Regions from separate parts of the Arthrobacter sp. 10T44 genome, predicted to be linked through region 4. Evidence: predicted binding sites of a transcription regulator. Region 4 holds the regulator's gene; each other region holds the start of a gene.
The links. Region 4 encodes HrcA, which represses chaperone genes, less so after heat shock. Its sites were predicted from a motif close to TTNGCACTCGNNNNNNNCGAGTGCNAA; they were not measured.

Region 1: a site for HrcA is predicted at 1,692-1,718, ahead of AC1DBL_RS01270 (FmdB family zinc ribbon protein). Genes of this name have one in related genera too.
Region 2: a site for HrcA is predicted at 1,533-1,559, ahead of groES (co-chaperone GroES). Genes of this name have one in related genera too.
Region 3: a site for HrcA is predicted at 2,810-2,836, ahead of groL (chaperonin GroEL). Genes of this name have one in related genera too.

Annotation. Positions count from the first base shown of each region.
Region 1 is NZ_JBFTGT010000001.1:277,271-281,464, reverse strand. It holds gene AC1DBL_RS01285 (AAA family ATPase) at 1-100, shown strand, start outside; gene AC1DBL_RS01280 (hypothetical protein) at 167-454, shown strand; gene AC1DBL_RS01275 (RcpC/CpaB family pilus assembly protein) at 488-1,054, opposite strand; gene AC1DBL_RS01270 (FmdB family zinc ribbon protein) at 1,352-1,603, opposite strand; gene AC1DBL_RS01265 (5-formyltetrahydrofolate cyclo-ligase) at 1,741-2,370, opposite strand; gene galU (UTP--glucose-1-phosphate uridylyltransferase GalU) at 2,480-3,385, shown strand; gene AC1DBL_RS01255 (GNAT family N-acetyltransferase) at 3,390-4,031, shown strand; gene AC1DBL_RS01250 (hypothetical protein) at 4,155-4,194, shown strand, end outside.
Region 2 is NZ_JBFTGT010000001.1:303,059-307,252, reverse strand. It holds gene AC1DBL_RS01370 (THUMP-like domain-containing protein) at 1-912, opposite strand, end outside; gene AC1DBL_RS01365 (hypothetical protein) at 969-1,382, shown strand; gene groES (co-chaperone GroES) at 1,717-2,013, shown strand; gene groL (chaperonin GroEL) at 2,093-3,703, shown strand; gene AC1DBL_RS01350 (acyltransferase family protein) at 3,893-4,194, shown strand, end outside.
Region 3 is NZ_JBFTGT010000003.1:88,988-93,181, reverse strand. It holds gene AC1DBL_RS06995 (RNase H family protein) at 1-728, opposite strand, end outside; gene groL (chaperonin GroEL) at 987-2,624, opposite strand; gene AC1DBL_RS06985 (ABC transporter substrate-binding protein) at 2,922-4,148, opposite strand.
Region 4 is NZ_JBFTGT010000002.1:346,072-350,265, reverse strand. It holds gene AC1DBL_RS06125 (16S rRNA (uracil(1498)-N(3))-methyltransferase) at 1-403, opposite strand, end outside; gene dnaJ (molecular chaperone DnaJ) at 406-1,533, opposite strand; gene hrcA (heat-inducible transcriptional repressor HrcA) at 1,614-2,627, opposite strand; gene AC1DBL_RS06110 (DUF3097 domain-containing protein) at 2,860-3,714, shown strand; gene AC1DBL_RS06105 (DUF4870 domain-containing protein) at 3,837-4,194, shown strand, end outside.

The DNA of each region.
Region 1 (4,194 bases), on a different contig from region 4:
CCGGGTGCGCCCCTCGCCCGGTTTCTCCGACGACATCGAAAACCTGAGCGTCGAAGACGGGCAAGATGCCTACGCTCCGGCCGCAGCTGACCGGGGCTAACCGGCGGGACCCGGAGGCACTGACCGGAGGCGCTGAACAGTTATTTGCAGCAAGGAGGCCGGCGGCATGAGCGCAGACGGCGAGAACGAAAACAACAACCACGGTGACGGCAGTGACAGCGGTGACGCAAAGCAGGCAGGCGACCCGAACGTGACTGCCCCGGACACCGCTGAACGGAACCAGGAAGCGCCCGCCCAGAAACCACAGGGGCAGCCGGGGGCCGGCGCCGCGGCTTCCGGCGGACTGCTGCCGAACAAGGCGGCCGAGGACGATCCGCGACGCTGGGGCGACCAGCCCGGGAGCTACGACCACGATGCCTGGCTCAAGGAGCAGCGGCCGCCGCACTGGGGCTGACCCGCACGCCGGCGAAGCAGCCGGCGACCTCCGCTATCCGCGCGCGGCCCTGACCAGGACGAAGAACAGCTTGCCCTGCGTGGACGCTCCGGCGAGTTGGCGGGCCTGGTCAGGGTCCGCGGCCACCACGATCAGGCCGTCCGTCGCCCCGGCGTCGAGCCATGGGCCGGCCCGGCCGCCCTGCGCTGAGGTCCACAGGACCGGAACAGCCGAAGCGAGGAGCCGGGAAGCGGCTGCCTTTTCATAACCGTCGCCGCTCGTCATCACGACATTGACCAGCTGGCCTGGGGAGACCAGCTGGATCGAGGCAGGGTCTGCCATGCGAAGTGGCACGGCCACCGAACCCGGCGGACTGCCGGCAAGCAGCCCGGGGCCGACGAACTGTGAGTCGGAGAGTAGCTGGCCCTTGCGCAGGGCCACGGCGAGCTGTTTCCCGTCCAGTCCGGCAGGGTCAAGCGGGCCGGCGGGCAGAACGCCGGGCGGGATCTGGATGGCGACGACGTCGGCCGCGTCCAGCACCCGGCCGGCCGGGAGATCCTTGGCCGCGGCCCACGCGGTAACGGTGGCTTCGGGCGCAGGAGTCAGCTGCTGCACGGCCATGCCGGCGGCGAGGCACAGCAGCAGGGCTATGACCAGCCTTCGGTGTCTTCCCAGCCAGCCGCGGAAGCGCCGCCTCGGCGGAAATTTGCGGCGCGAGCCAGGGCGGATGGCAGCGCGCGGAAGCGGTGACGGAGCCGATCTGAAACGCGGCGTCGACCCGTAAGACGGTGCTGATCGGGAAAAGAGTGTGCGGCGGCTGCGGTGGGCCATGCCGCCACGTTATGGTGGGGAAGCCAGCCGGCGTCAGGCCCGGGCGGCGCTATGTGGACAACCGCGGGGGTGCCGGCCTGCCGGGTACTAGTTGGCGGCGGCGGAAGCCGGTGCGGAGCTCGCAGCCGGGCTGGCAGCGGGGGCGACGGCGCTGCCCTTGCTGTCGCGTGAGTCGGTCCGGTAGAAGCCGGAGCCCTTGAACACGACGCCGACGCTGTTGAACTTCTTGCGCAACGTCCCCTGGCACTCCGGGCAGGTCGTCAGGGAGCTGTCCGTAAACGACTGCACGGTCTCGAAGGCGTGGCTGCAGTCCTTGCAGGCATATGCATACGTGGGCACTGGGGTTCCTCCTCTTGGACAAACGAGCAGGTCCCGTGCTGCCGGAGCGGCATCTCCGCCACCGGAATCGGTGGACGAGGAAACCGCATTAGCAGTCGCAGGGCCTGAGTGCCAATTCTATCACCCGCCGGCTGCGGCTAGGAGAGCCCGGCAAGCCGGACCAAGCCGCCAGGAGTCAGGGCGGCCGCGACCTTCTGATCGAAGGACTCCGCCGGGATGCTGCCAGCGGGGAGTACCTCGGCGTCGTAGACGACGGCCGCCGTCGGCAGCGGGCCGTCGCCAGCCCGGGAAGGGCCCGCCGGCAGGGCGGCGAGGGCCGCAAGGAACTTGTCGTAATAGCCGCCGCCCTGCCCGATCCTGTTGCCCGAACGGTCCAGGGCCGTGGCCGGGAGGAAGATTCCGGCCACATCCCGCATCACGGACGTGCCGAGCCGTTCACCGGTCGGCTCCTGGATGGGTGCATAACGGCTGCGGACAAACTCCGAGGTCGGGGTCCAGTACACCCAGCTCAGCGCCAGTCCAGGTTCGCAGACCGGGAGCAGCACCCGGTGGCCGGCATCATGCAGGGCGGCCAAGAGAGGCAGGGTGGGCGGCTCGGAACCGACGCCGAGGTAGGCAGCGAAGGTGCTTGGTCCGCCGTCGGCCAGCCCGGAGGCCCACGCCAGACCGTGCCGGGCGATTGCCGAACCGGCGGCATCCAGCTCCGCCGGCGACATCGCTGTCCGGCGCAGCCGGTGCCGCGAACGGATCTCTTCCTTGGTGCTCATGCGGTGGCGTCCTCTCGCCCGGGCGGCGCCTGATGATGTCGGCTGCCGCGGCTGCCGTGCCGGTGGGGACAATTACCTGATGTTTTGCCCCCTCAGTTAGATTAGTCGAGTGATTACACCCAACGCCTCCGTCCGTAAGGCCGTCATCCCCGCTGCGGGCCTCGGCACCCGTTTCCTTCCGGCCACCAAAGCGATGCCGAAGGAAATGCTGCCGGTCGTCGACAAGCCGGCCATCCAGTACGTGGTCGAGGAAGCCGTGAACGTGGGCCTCAACGACGTCCTGATGATCACCGGACGCAACAAGCGCGCCCTCGAGGACCACTTCGACCGCGTGCCCACCTTGGAAGCGACGCTGGAGGCCAAGGGCGACACCGCCAAGCTGGAGTCCATCCAGGCCGCGAGCAACCTGGGCGATATCCACTACGTCCGCCAGGGCGACCCCATGGGCCTCGGGCACGCCGTGCTGCGCGCCAAGCAGCACGTCGGTTACGAACCTTTTGCCGTGCTGCTGGGCGACGACCTCATCGATGCCCGCGACGAGCTGCTCAGCACCATGATCGAGGTCCAGGCAAAGACCGGCGGCTCGGTCGTGGCGTTGATCGAGGTCGACCCCTCGCAGATCAGCGCCTATGGCTGCGCCGACGTCGAGCCGGTTGAGGGCGAGGAGTACGTCCGGATCAAGCAGCTGGTGGAGAAGCCCGACGTCGACGAGGCCCCTTCGAACCTGGCCATCATCGGCCGCTATGTGCTGCACCCCGCGGTGTTCGAGGTCCTCGAGCGGACCGAACCCGGCCGCGGCGGCGAAATCCAGCTCACCGACGCCCTGCAGGAACTTTCCGCCGGCGAAGGTGAAGGCTACGGCGTGTACGGCGTCATTTTCCGCGGCCGCCGCTATGACACGGGCGACAAGCTCAGCTACCTCAAGGCCTGCGTCCAGCTCGCCTGCGACAGCGATGACCTCGGCCCCGGTCTGCGCGAATGGCTGCCCGGCTTCGCCTCCAGCCTGACGAAATAGTCCCATGGGGGGCAGCTTCACCTGGCCGGTGACCCTGGAGTGCGGCGATCTTGTGCTGCGTCCGATCCGGTACCGGGACCGCAAGGAGTGGAGCGAGCTTAGGGCCCGCAACGACGCGTGGCTGGCCCCCTGGGAAGCGTCCAACCCGGTACCCGGCGGCGGCTTGCCTGACTACCGGCAGATGGTGCGGTCGCTCAAGGCCCAGGCGGCGCAGGCCACCGCGCTTCCCTTTGTCATTGCTGCCTGGACTCCCGGGTTCAAGGAACCGGTGATCGTGGGGCAGCTGACGGTCTCCTCGATTGTCTGGGGCTCGGCCATGATGGCCACCCTCGGCTACTGGGTCGACCAGGACCGCGCCGGCCAGGGCATAGCCCCCACCGCCGTCGCGATGGCGACTGACTACTGCTTCCGGACCCTGGGGCTGCACCGGATGGAAATCAACATCCGGCCGGAGAACCGTCCGAGCCTGCGGGTGGTGGAAAAACTCGGATTCCGCGACGAGGGCTACCGGCCGCGTTTCCTGCACATAAACGGCGCATGGGCGGACCACCGCACCTTCGCCCTGACCTCCGAGGAAGTCCCCGGGGGCCTGCTGGCCCGGTGGCTGGAAACACGCCCCGCACAGGCACCGGAAACCCCCGCCTGACCAGCAGTTTCGTCATATATCCAGTGATTTGGCAGTTGCCTCGCGACACACCGCTGCCAATGCCGCCCGCTCCGCCGTCTTGCTCATACGGTTTTGATTGTGGACTTCCCTCTTAGCAGCTCAGTGATCCTTGTCATTGCTGTTGCGCTCTGGATCGTATGGG
Region 2 (4,194 bases), on a different contig from region 4:
CTGGAGCGCGACGTCGGCGACCAGGCCGGCGCGGATCACGGCGCCGTCGGGCTCGTAGAGGTAGCCTTCCACCGGGCCCAGCGGGGCCTCCGGGCCGGCGCCGAAGTCCTCCGAGCTGGTGAGCTCCGCGGCGCCTTGCGGGCCGATTACCAGCGCGGCACGCCGGATTCCGGGCCGGCGGACCGCGTTGAACCACAGCGCAACTTCGGTGACGTCGCCGCCCACCGAGACCCACTGCGCCTCGCAGTCCTCCGGGACGGAGGCATGCGGCATGCCCGGGCCCATCTTCACGCCGACGGCACGGCCGGACGAGGCCAGGGATTCCACGAAGGACAGCGGGGGGGAGAAGTCCTCCGGATCCCAGAGTCGCTTGGTCCCGGAACTTGAGGTGGTGCGGCGGGCCGGGTCCAGCCAGACGCCGTCAATCCCGTCGAGCGGGACGGCGGCGGCATCGGCATGGACGACGGTGGCGTTCCGGAACGGGATCAGGTTCATCGTGGCGCAGGCGGCGGTGGTTTCGTCCAGTTCCACGGCGGTCACCTTGATGTCCAGCGAGGCCAGGGCCATTGCGTCGGCTCCCAGTCCGCAGCCCAGATCCGCCACATGGGCAATCCCGGCCTCGGCGAAGCGCTGCGCGTGCCGCGCCGCTACGGTCAGCCGGGTGGCCTGTTCCAGGCCGGCCCGGGTGAAAATCATCTGCCGGGCGAATTCACCGAACTTCGCTTCCGCCTTTGTCCGCAGGCGGGACTGGGTGAGTGCCGCGGAGACCAGCTCGGGGGAATGACCGGCCTTCCGGAGCGAGGCGTTGAGGCGGAAGGCCTCCTCCTCGCGGTACGGTCCCAGCGAGGCCAGCAGCTCCCAGCCCTCCGGATTGAGGAGCGGGGCGATCTGGTCCTGCGTAGTCTCAGCCATGCCATCAAGCGTAGTTCAGGCGGGGAACGCCCGGCGCGCCCGATAGGCTGGACGGCATGGATGGCAGGGACACAGACGACTTCGGCACGGCAGGCACCCGGGAGAACACCGTCGGGGAGGCCCGGGACAGCCGGGGACTGGCCCGCTTCGCCCGGCCGGCGCTGATCGCCGGCATCGTGATCGCCGTCGTGTGCGTGGCGTTGCTCGTCATTATCTTCTTACTGGACTCCTTCAATGCGACCGTCTACTCCGTCGGCGGCAAGGACGTGAAGGATGCGACCGATGAGGCGCGCGCGATCCGTGACACCTATGCCGCAGCCCGGGTGGGCGGCATCATCGCCCTCGTCCTCGGCGTGGTCGCTGCCCTCGCCGGCGGCTTCGTGCTGTACCGCGAACGCAACGCCTCCGCCCGGATCGAGGAAGACGACGACGGCCAGGACTGGGACTACGAGGACCTGGCGGGGGAGTAGGCCGCCCCAGCCTGGGCGCGGACCGAGGGACATGCCCATCCTTCGGCACCAGCACCGGACATATTGCCGATATGCCCATTGCCGGCAGCTGGCGATGAGCATGTCCGTCACTCCGGACGTTCCCGCCGGACGTTCACCAGTGACGAACTTCTGGCACTCACCTTGACCGAGTGCTAACTACTTACATAGAGTCGTCATTAGCACTCTCCCTAGGCGGGTGCTAACACGTGAAGCATGTTCCGCCGGGCTACTGCCGGCACCGCGACGACGGTTTGTACGCCACGGCTCACCGCTTCATAGTCCACAAATTTGCTGACGAAAAGGAGAGGTCCGAGTGTCGGTCTCTATTAAGCCTCTTGAGGATCGTATTGTTGTCCGCCCGCTCGAAGCCGAGCAGACCACGGCTTCCGGCCTGGTTATCCCGGACTCCGCACAGGAGAAGCCGCAGGAAGGCGAAGTTGTTGCAGTAGGCCCCGGCCGCTTTGATGACAATGGCAACCGCGTTCCCGTTGACGTTGCCGTTGGCGACGTTGTCATCTACTCCAAGTACGGCGGAACCGAAGTTAAGACCGGCGGCACCGAGTACCTCGTGCTCTCCGCCCGCGACGTTCTGGCGATCGTCGTAAAGTAACTCTCTTGGACCCCCGCGCCGCCGATCCTTCGCTTTGAACGAACGGCTGCGCGGGGTTCTGTCTTGAAAGGACAAAACCATGGCAAAGCAGCTTGCGTTTAACGACGCTGCCCGCCGGTCGCTCGAAGCCGGCATCGATAAGCTCGCCAACACGGTCAAGGTGACGCTCGGCCCGCGCGGCCGCAACGTCGTGCTGGACAAGAAGTGGGGCGCCCCCACGATCACCAACGACGGTGTGACTATCGCCCGCGAAGTAGAGCTGGACGACCCCTATGAAAACCTTGGCGCACAGCTCGCCAAGGAGGTCGCCACCAAGACCAACGACGTCGCCGGCGACGGTACCACCACCGCCACCGTGCTCGCCCAGGCCCTGGTCAAGGAAGGCCTGCGCAACGTTGCCGCCGGCGCCGCCCCGGGCCAGATCAAGCGTGGCATCGAGGTCTCCGTCGAGGCCGTGGCCGCCCGCCTGCTCGAAAACGCCCGCCCGGTCGAGGGTACCCAGGTGGCCAACGTGGCCGCGATCTCCGCACAGAGCGACGAGGTCGGCGAGCTCCTGGCCGAGGCCTTCGGCAAGGTCGGCAAGGATGGTGTGATCACCATCGAGGAGTCCTCCACCACGCAGACCGAACTGGTCCTCACCGAGGGCATGCAGTTCGACAAGGGCTACCTGTCCCCGTACTTCGTCACCGACGCGGAACGCCAGGAAGCAGTCCTCGAAGACGCCCTTATCCTGATCAACCAGGGCAAGATCTCCTCGGTCCAGGAATTCCTGCCGCTGCTGGAAAAGGCGCTGCAGAGCTCCAAGCCGCTCTTCATCATCGCCGAAGACGTCGACGGCGAGGCACTCTCCACGCTGATCGTCAACCGTATCCGCGGCACCCTGAACGTCGTGGCCGTCAAGGCTCCCGGTTTCGGAGACCGCCGCAAGGCCATGCTGCAGGACATCGCGACCCTCACCGGCGCGCAGGTTGTCTCCCCGGAACTGGGCCTCAGCCTGGACACCGTGGGCCTTGAGGTCCTGGGTACCGCCCGCCGCATCACCGTCACGAAGGACAACACCACCATCGTTGACGGCGCCGGTTCGGCCGAGGACGTCGCGGCCCGGGTTGCCCAGCTGCGCGCCGAGCTGACCCGCACCGATTCGGACTGGGACAAGGAAAAGCTGCAGGAACGCCTGGCCAAGCTGGCCGGTGGCATCGGCGTGATCAAGGTTGGCGCTGCCACCGAGGTCGAGCTGAAGGAAAAGAAGCACCGCATCGAGGACGCCGTGTCCTCCACCCGCGCTGCCCTCGAAGAAGGCATCGTGGCCGGCGGCGGCTCCGCCCTCATCCACGCCCTCAAGGCGCTTGATGAGGATCCGGCTGTCCAGGCGCTCGACGGCGACGCGGCAGCTGCCGTGGGCATCGTCCGCCGGGCCTTGACCCAGCCGCTGCGCTGGATCGCCCAGAACGCCGGCTTTGACGGCTACGTCGTCGTCGCCAAGGTGGCCGAATCCGCCGTCAACCAGGGCTTCAACGCCAAGACCGGCGAATACGAGGACCTGATCGCGGCCGGTGTCATCGACCCCGTCAAGGTCACCCGCGCGGCCCTCCGCAACGCGGCCTCCATCGCGGCGCTGGTTCTCACCACCGAAACCCTCGTGGTGGAAAAGCCGGCCGACGAGGACGAGCACGCCGGACACCAGCACTAAGGTTTCCGAGCACTAGGTTCCGTGCAAAGAAGGGACCGGACCAGCGTCAGCTGGTCCGGTCCCTTTTGTTCCCCGGAGCCATGCCGTCGGGGTCCGGGCATCGTGGCCGGCGTCATCCGAAAGGGACCGACGCCGAACCGGGTTGTATAGTTGCTCTGGCTGTCTTGCGTTGTTTCTACGGGGGTTTGTATGTCTGGAGCGGTAACGCTCGTCTCGCCGCGCGAAACGAGCGCCGAGCCACGTCCTGCCCGGGGGACGAAATTCAGGCCGGAAATCCAAGGACTGCGTTCGCTCGCGGTGCTCATGGTGGTCACCTACCACATCTGGTTTGGCCGGGTGTCCGGCGGCGTCGACATCTTCCTGCTGATCTCGGCGTTCCTGATGACGCTGCAGTTCGTGGGCCGCTTCGAGCGGGGTTCGCAGATGGCGCTGATCAAGCATTGGCTGCACCTGTTCCGGCGGCTCCTGCCGGCGGCCGCCGTCGTCATTGT
Region 3 (4,194 bases), on a different contig from region 4:
AGCGCCTCGACGATTGCCTCCGGGCTCTGCTCCGGGCCGGCCGCCGCAACGCGGGATTCCTCCTCCAGTTCGCTGAAGAGATCCGGCTCAGCGAAAAGGCTGGATTCGCCGAACAGCGTCGGCTCAGCGATCAGTTCCCGCGTTCCGGCGTGAGCGGACGATGCCTGCCGGGACTGCGCCGGGGCTGAGGCCGGGGCCGGCGCGGCCGAAGCCTGCTGCGCGGCGGGGGCAGTCTGCACGCCGGCGGCGGCAACGTCTCCGGCTCGGACGAAGCCGGGGCCCTGCCGGGCCGCGACGCCCTGCTGGTAGGCGGTGGCGGCGGCCCTGGCGCGGTCATCCGCCGCCTCGTTGAGGTCGTGGCCGGCGTGTCCGCGGACCCATTCGAAGGTGTACTTGCGTCCGGTGAGCGCCTGATCGATCTCCTTGAGCAGCTCAACGTTGAGCACCGGCTTGCCGTCGGACTTCCGCCAGCCTTTACGCTTCCAGCCGGGCATCCACTTGGTCACCGAGTTGATGACGTACTGGCTGTCGCACAGAATGTGCAGGTCCTCGCCCGGAAGGTGCGCCGTGGCCCGGAAGAGGTCCAGGACGGCCATCAGCTCCCCCTGGTTGTTGGTCCCGTGCGGCCACCCGCCGGCACGCCAGCAGTCGTCGTTCACGTACCAGGCCCATCCGGCCGGGCCGGGATTTCCTAAAGCCGAACCGTCGGCCGCTGCTGTAATCGTCACTGCACCATCCTGCCAGACCTCCGCCGCCCGACGCTCCCGCACCACCGGCACTGGCACCGGCGCCGACACCGGGTAAGAGCACCCCACCAACCGAGAGAACGTCCGGCCGACCACCCCACCACTTGAGGGAAGGTGCCCCGGGGCGGGAGGGTTAAACGCCGACGGCGGCCCCACCAGTGGTGGGACCGCCGTCGTCGAACGTGCCGTCGCTGACGGAGAACCGTCAGTTCAGGCGTTCAGGGCTTGGTAGCCGGGTGGTTAGAAACCGCCCATGCCGCCCATGCCGCCCATGTCGTCGCCGCCGCCCATGGCCGGGGAGTTCTTCTCCGGCTTGTCGGCCACAACGGCCTCGGTGGTGAGGAACAGGCCGGCGATGGAAGCCGCGTTCTGCAGGGCCGAGCGGGTGACCTTGACCGGGTCGTTGATGCCGGCAGCGAGCAGGTCGACGTACTCGCCGGTTGCTGCGTTCAGGCCGTGGCCCGCGGGCAGGCCGCGGACCTTGTCCACCACAACGCCGGGCTCGAGGCCGGCGTTGAAGGCGATCTGCTTCAGCGGGGCGTCGATGGCTACGCGCACGATGTTCGCGCCGGTTGCCTCGTCACCTTCGAGCTGCAGGTTGGCGAACGCCTTGGCGCCGGCCTGGATCAGGGCCACGCCACCGCCGGCGACGATGCCCTCTTCGACAGCAGCCTTGGCGTTGCGGACAGCGTCCTCGATGCGGTGCTTGCGTTCCTTGAGCTCAACCTCGGTTGCGGCACCGGCCTTGATGACTGCAACGCCGCCGGCCAGCTTGGCCAGGCGTTCCTGCAGCTTCTCGCGGTCGTAGTCGGAATCGGAGTTCTCGATCTCGGCGCGGATCTGGGACACACGGCCGGCGATCTGGTCGGCGTCGCCGGCACCTTCGACGATGGTGGTCTCGTCCTTGGTGACAACAACCTTGCGTGCCTTGCCCAGCAGTTCGAGGCCGGCGGTCTCAAGCTTGAGGCCAACTTCCTCGGAGATGACCTGGCCGCCGGTGAGGATGGCGATGTCGGCCAGCTGTGCCTTACGGCGGTCACCGAAGCCCGGAGCCTTGACGGCGACGGACTTGAAGGTGCCGCGGATCTTGTTCACGATCAGGGTGGCCAGAGCCTCGCCCTCGATGTCCTCGGCGATGATCAGCAGCGGCTTGTTGGACTGCATGACCTTTTCGAGGACTGCAACCAGTTCCTTGACGTTGGAGATCTTGGAGTTGACGATCAGGATGTACGGATCCTCGAGGACCGTTTCCTGACGCTCGGCGTCGGTGACGAAGTAGGCCGAGATGTAGCCCTTGTCGAAACGCATGCCCTCAGTGAGCTCCAGCTCGAGGCCGAAGGTGTTCGACTCCTCGACGGTGATGACGCCTTCCTTGCCGACCTTGTCCAGGGCTTCGGCAATCAGGGCGCCAATTTCGTTGTCACCGGCGGAGATGGACGCGGTGGCGGCGATCTCTTCCTTGGTTTCGATTTCCTTGGCAGAAGCCAGGAGCTCGCGGGTGACCGCTTCAACAGCCTTCTCGATGCCGCGCTTGAGGGACAGCGGGTCAGCGCCGGCCGCGACGTTGCGCAGGCCTTCCTTGACGAGGGCCTGGGCCAGCACGGTTGCCGTGGTGGTACCGTCACCGGCGACGTCGTCAGTCTTCTTGGCAACTTCCTTGACCAGCTCGGCGCCGATCTTCTCGTAAGGGTCGTCCAGCTCGATCTCCTTGGCGATGGAGACACCATCGTTGGTGATCGTGGGGGCGCCCCACTTCTTTTCGAGGACGACGTTGCGTCCACGCGGGCCGAGGGTGACCTTGACGGCGTCGGCGAGGATGTTCAGGCCCCGCTCAAGACCGCGGCGTGCCTCTTCATCAAATGCAATGATCTTGGCCATAACGGCAGTAGTCCTTTCGGGACAGTCGTTAAGAATGAACCTTGCGCTGCGGTGCCCGCGACGGACGATTCCAACCCGGCAGCCTCTGTACGCCGCCGGGCCGGGGATCTCACCCCAGCCAGGTATTTCTCTCGCTCCCGGTCCGTCCGCCGCCTCCACGCGACCGGCCGAACCGGGGCGTCGAGTTAGCAGTCAATACGCGGGAGTGCTAACTCCATAATTAGCACTCCCCCGGGGAGAGTGCAAGCAGTGGTGAGGTCAGGGTGCGCCCCGCCGGGCGCTCTTCGCTAGGAGCGATCAGGAGCCAGCGCTGCGGGCGGTTTCGCTGCCGGTCATCTCGGCGTTGTTGTCCGGGCCATAGCTGTAGACCATGTAGGCGGCGGCGGTGACGTCGCCGTTGCTGTCGAAGTTGATCGGGCCGGAGGCGCCGTCGTAGTCGGGGCGCTTGCCGGCGCGGAGCGCGGCCACGCATTCCTGGTAGGACTTGCAGGCCGCGGCTTCCCCGGACGGGGCCCCGGTACCGGCAGCCGTTCCGCCGGACACTGCGACCAGCTTCGAGGCGATGGAGGTCCCAGCGTCGTCCTCCGCCGCGGCGGCGGCGAGGGCGGCGAGGTTGACGGCGTCGTACGTCTCGGCGGCAAACGCCATGTCCTTCAGGCCCGGGTCGACGGCCACGAGTTCCGCCTGGAAGTGCGCGGAGGGGAACGTGCCCGGCAGGACCCCGCGGGCGCCGTCCAGCGCCTTGGAGCCAAGGCCGTCGCCGTACTGGTTTACGGCCCCGTCGCTGAGGATGAGCTTCTTTCCGGACAGTCCCGCGTTGTTGAGCTCGGCGATGGCGCCCTGGGCACCGTCCCGGGCCACCAGCACGACGGCGTCCGGCGAGGCAGCCTTGGCCGCCGCGGCCGCCTGTTGCGCCTGACCGGCCTTGAATTCAGCGTCGACGGAGGTGCCCAGGCCCGCGGCCTTCGCAGCCGCCGAGACGGCCACGGAGACGTCCTTGCCGTAGTCGCCTTCCTCGTGCACCACGGCAAGGGTCTTGGCGCCGCCGTCCTGGGCGAGCTTGACCAGGACCGAGGCCTGCGCGATGTCGGCGGCCGCGGTCCGGAAGTAGTAGCCGCCGCTCTTGTACGAGCTGAGTCCCGGCGCGGTGTTGGCCGGCGAAATGAGCGCGACTTTGGCGCGGGAGAGGACGTCGATGGCGCCGGCGGCGCGGCTGGAGTCGGTGGGCCCGATCACGACGTCGGCCTTGGCCGCCACCAGGTCCTTGGCCTGGGCCGCGGTGTCCGTACCGATGGACTCCGGCAGCAGTTCCACGGGCTTGCCCTTGTGGCCGCCCGCCGCGTTGATTTCCTTGACCGCCAGCTTCGCCGCCGCCAGTTGGGGCGGATTGAGGAAGTCCTGCCGGCCGGTGTTGTCCAGGATCAGGCCGATCCGCAGCGTTCCGTCGCCGCTCGCCTCCGCGGCATCCACCCGGGCATTGCCGGTGGGACCGGCGCAGGCGGCCAGCGCCACGGCTGCGGCCACGCCGGCCGCCGCTGCACGGCTGAACCGCCGGAGCTTGCGCCGGCGG
Region 4 (4,194 bases):
GCCATTTGGCGTGCGCCTTCGCCGCGCGTTCGGGTTTCCAGCGGACGATCGAGCGTTCGGCCTGCCAGGGCACGACGGCGTCAATCCCCAATTCGGTCGCGGTCTCAGCCGCCAGCTCGTCGCGGTCGCCCTTGGCCAGGGCCTGCACCAGCACCAGCCGAACGTCAGGCCTTGGCTCGGTCACGACCTCGCCGCACTCCACCGTCAGCTCCTGCGGCGCGGCGGCCGTCACGGTGCCGGTGATCCGCTTGCCGGCGCCGTCGGCGATGTCCACCGGCTCCCCCACGGCCAGGCGCTTGACCGTCACCGCGTGGCGCGCCTCGGCGCCTTCGAGGACGAACGTCGCGCCGGGGACCAGCTGGTCCAGGGTGCCTGCGGGGGTGAAGAAGACCGGGTTGCTCACCGCTACAGGTTACCGAGCCGGTCCCGCAGCTTCGCGAAGACGCCGCCGCTGGCGGCAAGCTTCCCTTCGGTGAACTGCTCGCCGCGGAGTTTGGCGAGCTGGCGCAGCAGGTCTTCCTGGGCGGCGTCGAGCTTCGCGGGGGTATCCACCTGCAGGTGGACCTTGAGGTCTCCGCGGCCGTAGCCGCGCAGGTGCGTGACGCCCAGGCCACGCAGCGTGATGACCTCGCCGGACTGGGTGCCGGCCTTGACGTCGATTTCCTGTTGCCCGTCGAAGGTCTCAAGGGTCAGCTCTGTGCCGAGCGCGGCCGCCGTCATCGGGATGTTCAGGCTCGCGTGCAGGTCGTCGCCTTCGCGCACGTAGGTGGGGTCGTTGTTGACCCGGATCTCGACGTACAGGTCACCGGACGGGCCGCCGGCAGGACCGGCCTCACCCTGGCCGGAGAGCTGGATGCGGGTGCCGGTAGCGACGCCGGCGGGAACCTTGACGGTAAGCGAGCGGCGGCTGCGGATGCGGCCCTGGCCGGCGCATTCGTTGCAGGGATCCTTGATCACCGTGCCGAAGCCCTCGCAGCTGCCGCAGGGGGCAGTGGTCATGACCTGGCCGAGGATGGAACGCACGGCGCGCTGGACCTGGCCGCTGCCGCCGCAAATGTCGCAGCGCTCGGGGTGGCTGCCTTCGCGGCAGCAGGAACCCTCACAGGTGGGACAGGTGACGGCGGTGTCCACTTCGAGCTTCTTGTTGACCCCGAAGACGGCGTCGCGCAGGTCGATCCGGACGCTGATCAGGGCGTCCTGGCCGCGCCGCACCCGGGATGCGGGGCCGCCCTGGCCGCCGGCGCCGCCGAAGAAGGTTTCGAAGATGTCCTGGAAGGCGAAGCCCTGGCCGGCGTAGCCGCCGCCGAAGCCGTTGTCGTTCCCGTTCTCGTTGCCCGTCGTGTCGTAGACCCGGCGCTTTTGCGGGTCGGAAAGCACCTCGTAGGCATGGGTGACCGCCTTGAAGCGCTCGGAAGCGTCATCACCGGGGTTCACATCCGGGTGCAGGGTCCGCGCAAGCTTGCGGTAGGCCTTCTTGATCTCTTCCCCCGTGGCTTCACGGGAGACTCCAAGAACGTCATAGTGGCTGCTCAAAGTCTGTATCTCTTCCTTTTTGTACTGCCAGTGGGGCACTGCCTGTAGTTGGCAAGAAGTCCGGTTCCGGATCCGGCCCGTCAGGGCCCGAGGATCCGCGAAAGGTAGCGGGCCACCGCACGGACGGCGGCCATGGTGGTGGGGTAGTCCATCCGGGTGGGGCCAAGGACTCCGACCTTGGCCGTGGCGTCCGGGCCGTAGCCGGTGGCCACCACGGACGCTTCGGACAGGCCGTCGTAAGGGTTCTCCCGGCCGATGCTTACCGTGACGCCGCGCGGGTCCTCTGCCATGTCGCTGAGCAGGCGCAGCATCACCACCTGCTCTTCAAGCGCTTCGAGCACGGGTCCGATGCTCAGCGGGAAATCCACATTGGACCTGGCCAGGTTGGCGGTCCCGGCCATGACCATCCGTTCCTCGCGGCTGCTCGCGGCAAGCGATTCAAGCCCGCGGGCCAGGGCCTGGGCGGGTCCCCGCCGCACCGGCGGACAGCTGTCCACCACGGCCTGCAGCGACTGGGGCAGCAAGCTCAACGGGGTGCCGGAGAGCCTGGCCAGGAACAGGGTGCGGAGTTCGGCGAGGGCGTCGTCGCCGAAGTCCTGGCCGACGTCGATCACCCGCTGTTCCACCTTGCCCGTATCCGCGATCAGGACCGTGAGTACCTTGCGCGGCGCCAGGAGCACGAATTCGATGTGCCGGACGCGGGCCCGGCTCAACAGCGGGTACTGCACGACGGCGACCTGGTTCGTCAGCTGCGACAGCAGCCGCACCGTCCGGTCCAGCACGTCGTCGAGGTCATCGGACCCCTCGAGCAGCGCCTGGATGGCGCGGCGCTCCGCCGGAGAGAGGGGTTTGACGGCCGAAATCTGGTCCACGAACAGGCGGTAGCCCTTGTCCGTGGGAATCCGGCCGGCGCTGGTATGCGGCGCCGTGATCAGGCCCTCGTCTTCCAGGGCGGCCATGTCATTGCGGATCGTGGCGCTGGACACGCCCAGATGGTGCCGTTCCACCAGGGCCTTGGATCCAACCGGCTCGCGGGAATGGACGTAGTCCTCCACGATGGCGCGCAGCACTTCGAGTTTGCGTGGCTCGCTCACTCTCCACCTCCAATCGACCCGTATCGGTTCGCCGGTGCCGCCGCGCGTGCAAGAACACCCGGGGTTAGCACTCGACATGCCTAAGTGCTAACCAGTCTAATATGAGTCGCGCCGTTGTTAGCATTGGATTCGCTGCGGGCGTGAGCCCCGGGACTGGTGTTTCCCGGCACACCACAAGCCGCGCCGCCGTTCTGTCCCCCGTAATTCCCGAGTGCAAAGCAGTGTGTAGCAGATGTCGTACCAGAATTGGGGCCCGCAGGATCTCTCCGCGCCCGCCAAGGCCCAGCTGCCCGCGATCCCGGTGGAGCGCGGCATGGTGCTGGAGGACGTGCAGTCCGGCTGGGTGGGCGCCGTAACCCGGGTGGAGAAGTCCGGCGGCATGCACGTCGTGGCCCTCGAGGACCGGCGCGGCAAGTCCCGATCCTTCCGCCTCGGCTTCGGCTTCCTGCTCGAGGGCCAGCCCATCCGGCTGATGCCGCCCGCCCCGCGGGTTCCCGCGGCGGGTGCCGGAGTCGGCGCGCGCACCGCCTCCGGTTCGGTCCGGGTGGAGGGACAGCGTGCCCAGGTCGCGAAGGCCAGCCGGATCTGGGTGGAAGGCAAGCACGACGCCGAACTCGTCGAGAAAGTCTGGGGTGACGACCTCCGCGTCGAGGGCATCGTGGTCGAGCCGCTGCACGGCATCGACGACCTCGCTGCCGCCGTGAAGGAGTTCCGGCCCGGCCCCGGCCGTCGCCTCGGCGTCCTGGTGGATCACCTTGTTCCAGACTCGAAGGAGTCGCGAATCGCCGACGCGGTGATGGCCTCCCCGGGCGCGGCCGGCAACGTGCTGATCGTCGGGCACCCGTACGTCGACGTCTGGCAGGCCATCCGCCCTGCCGTCCTGGGCATTGAGCGGTGGCCGGTGATTCCGCGCGGGGTGGACTGGAAGACCGGCATCCTGACGGCCTTCGGCTGGCCGCACAGCACCAAGGAGGACATCGGCCTGGGTTGGCAGAAACTCCTCGGCGCTGTCCGCAGCTACGCGGACCTGGAGCCCTCCCTGCTGGGCCGGGTCGAAGAGGTCATCGACTTCCTCACGGTGCCGTAGCCGCCTCCCCGTGCTTTAGTTCGCGGTCCGAGCAAGTATTCTTGGTAGGGCGGCCGCTGCATTTTGTTGCGGCCGCGGCTCGTACAGGTACCTACGCTCCACCGCAATCCAAAGGACGAAACGTGGCAGAAGACGCACGCGAACACACGGATCACCAGGCCGGCCATGGCCAGTCGCAGTACCATGGCGTTCCCGCAAATGCTCTGCCGTTGACGGCAAGCGAGGACCGGCAATGGGCCACCCTGGCGCACTTTGGCGGCATTCTGGGTTGCATTCCCGCGCTGCTGATCTACCTGATCTTCAAGGACCGCGGCCCGTTCACGGCGCAGGAGTCCAAGGAGGCGCTGAACTTTACGCTTCCGCCCACCATCGCTGCGGTGGTAGCCAATCTGCTGGTCTTCGTCCCGGTGGTGGGCAACCTGTTCGCAGTCCTGGCGACCGCCATCTGGATTGCCCTCGCCTGCTTCTCGGTGGCCGCCG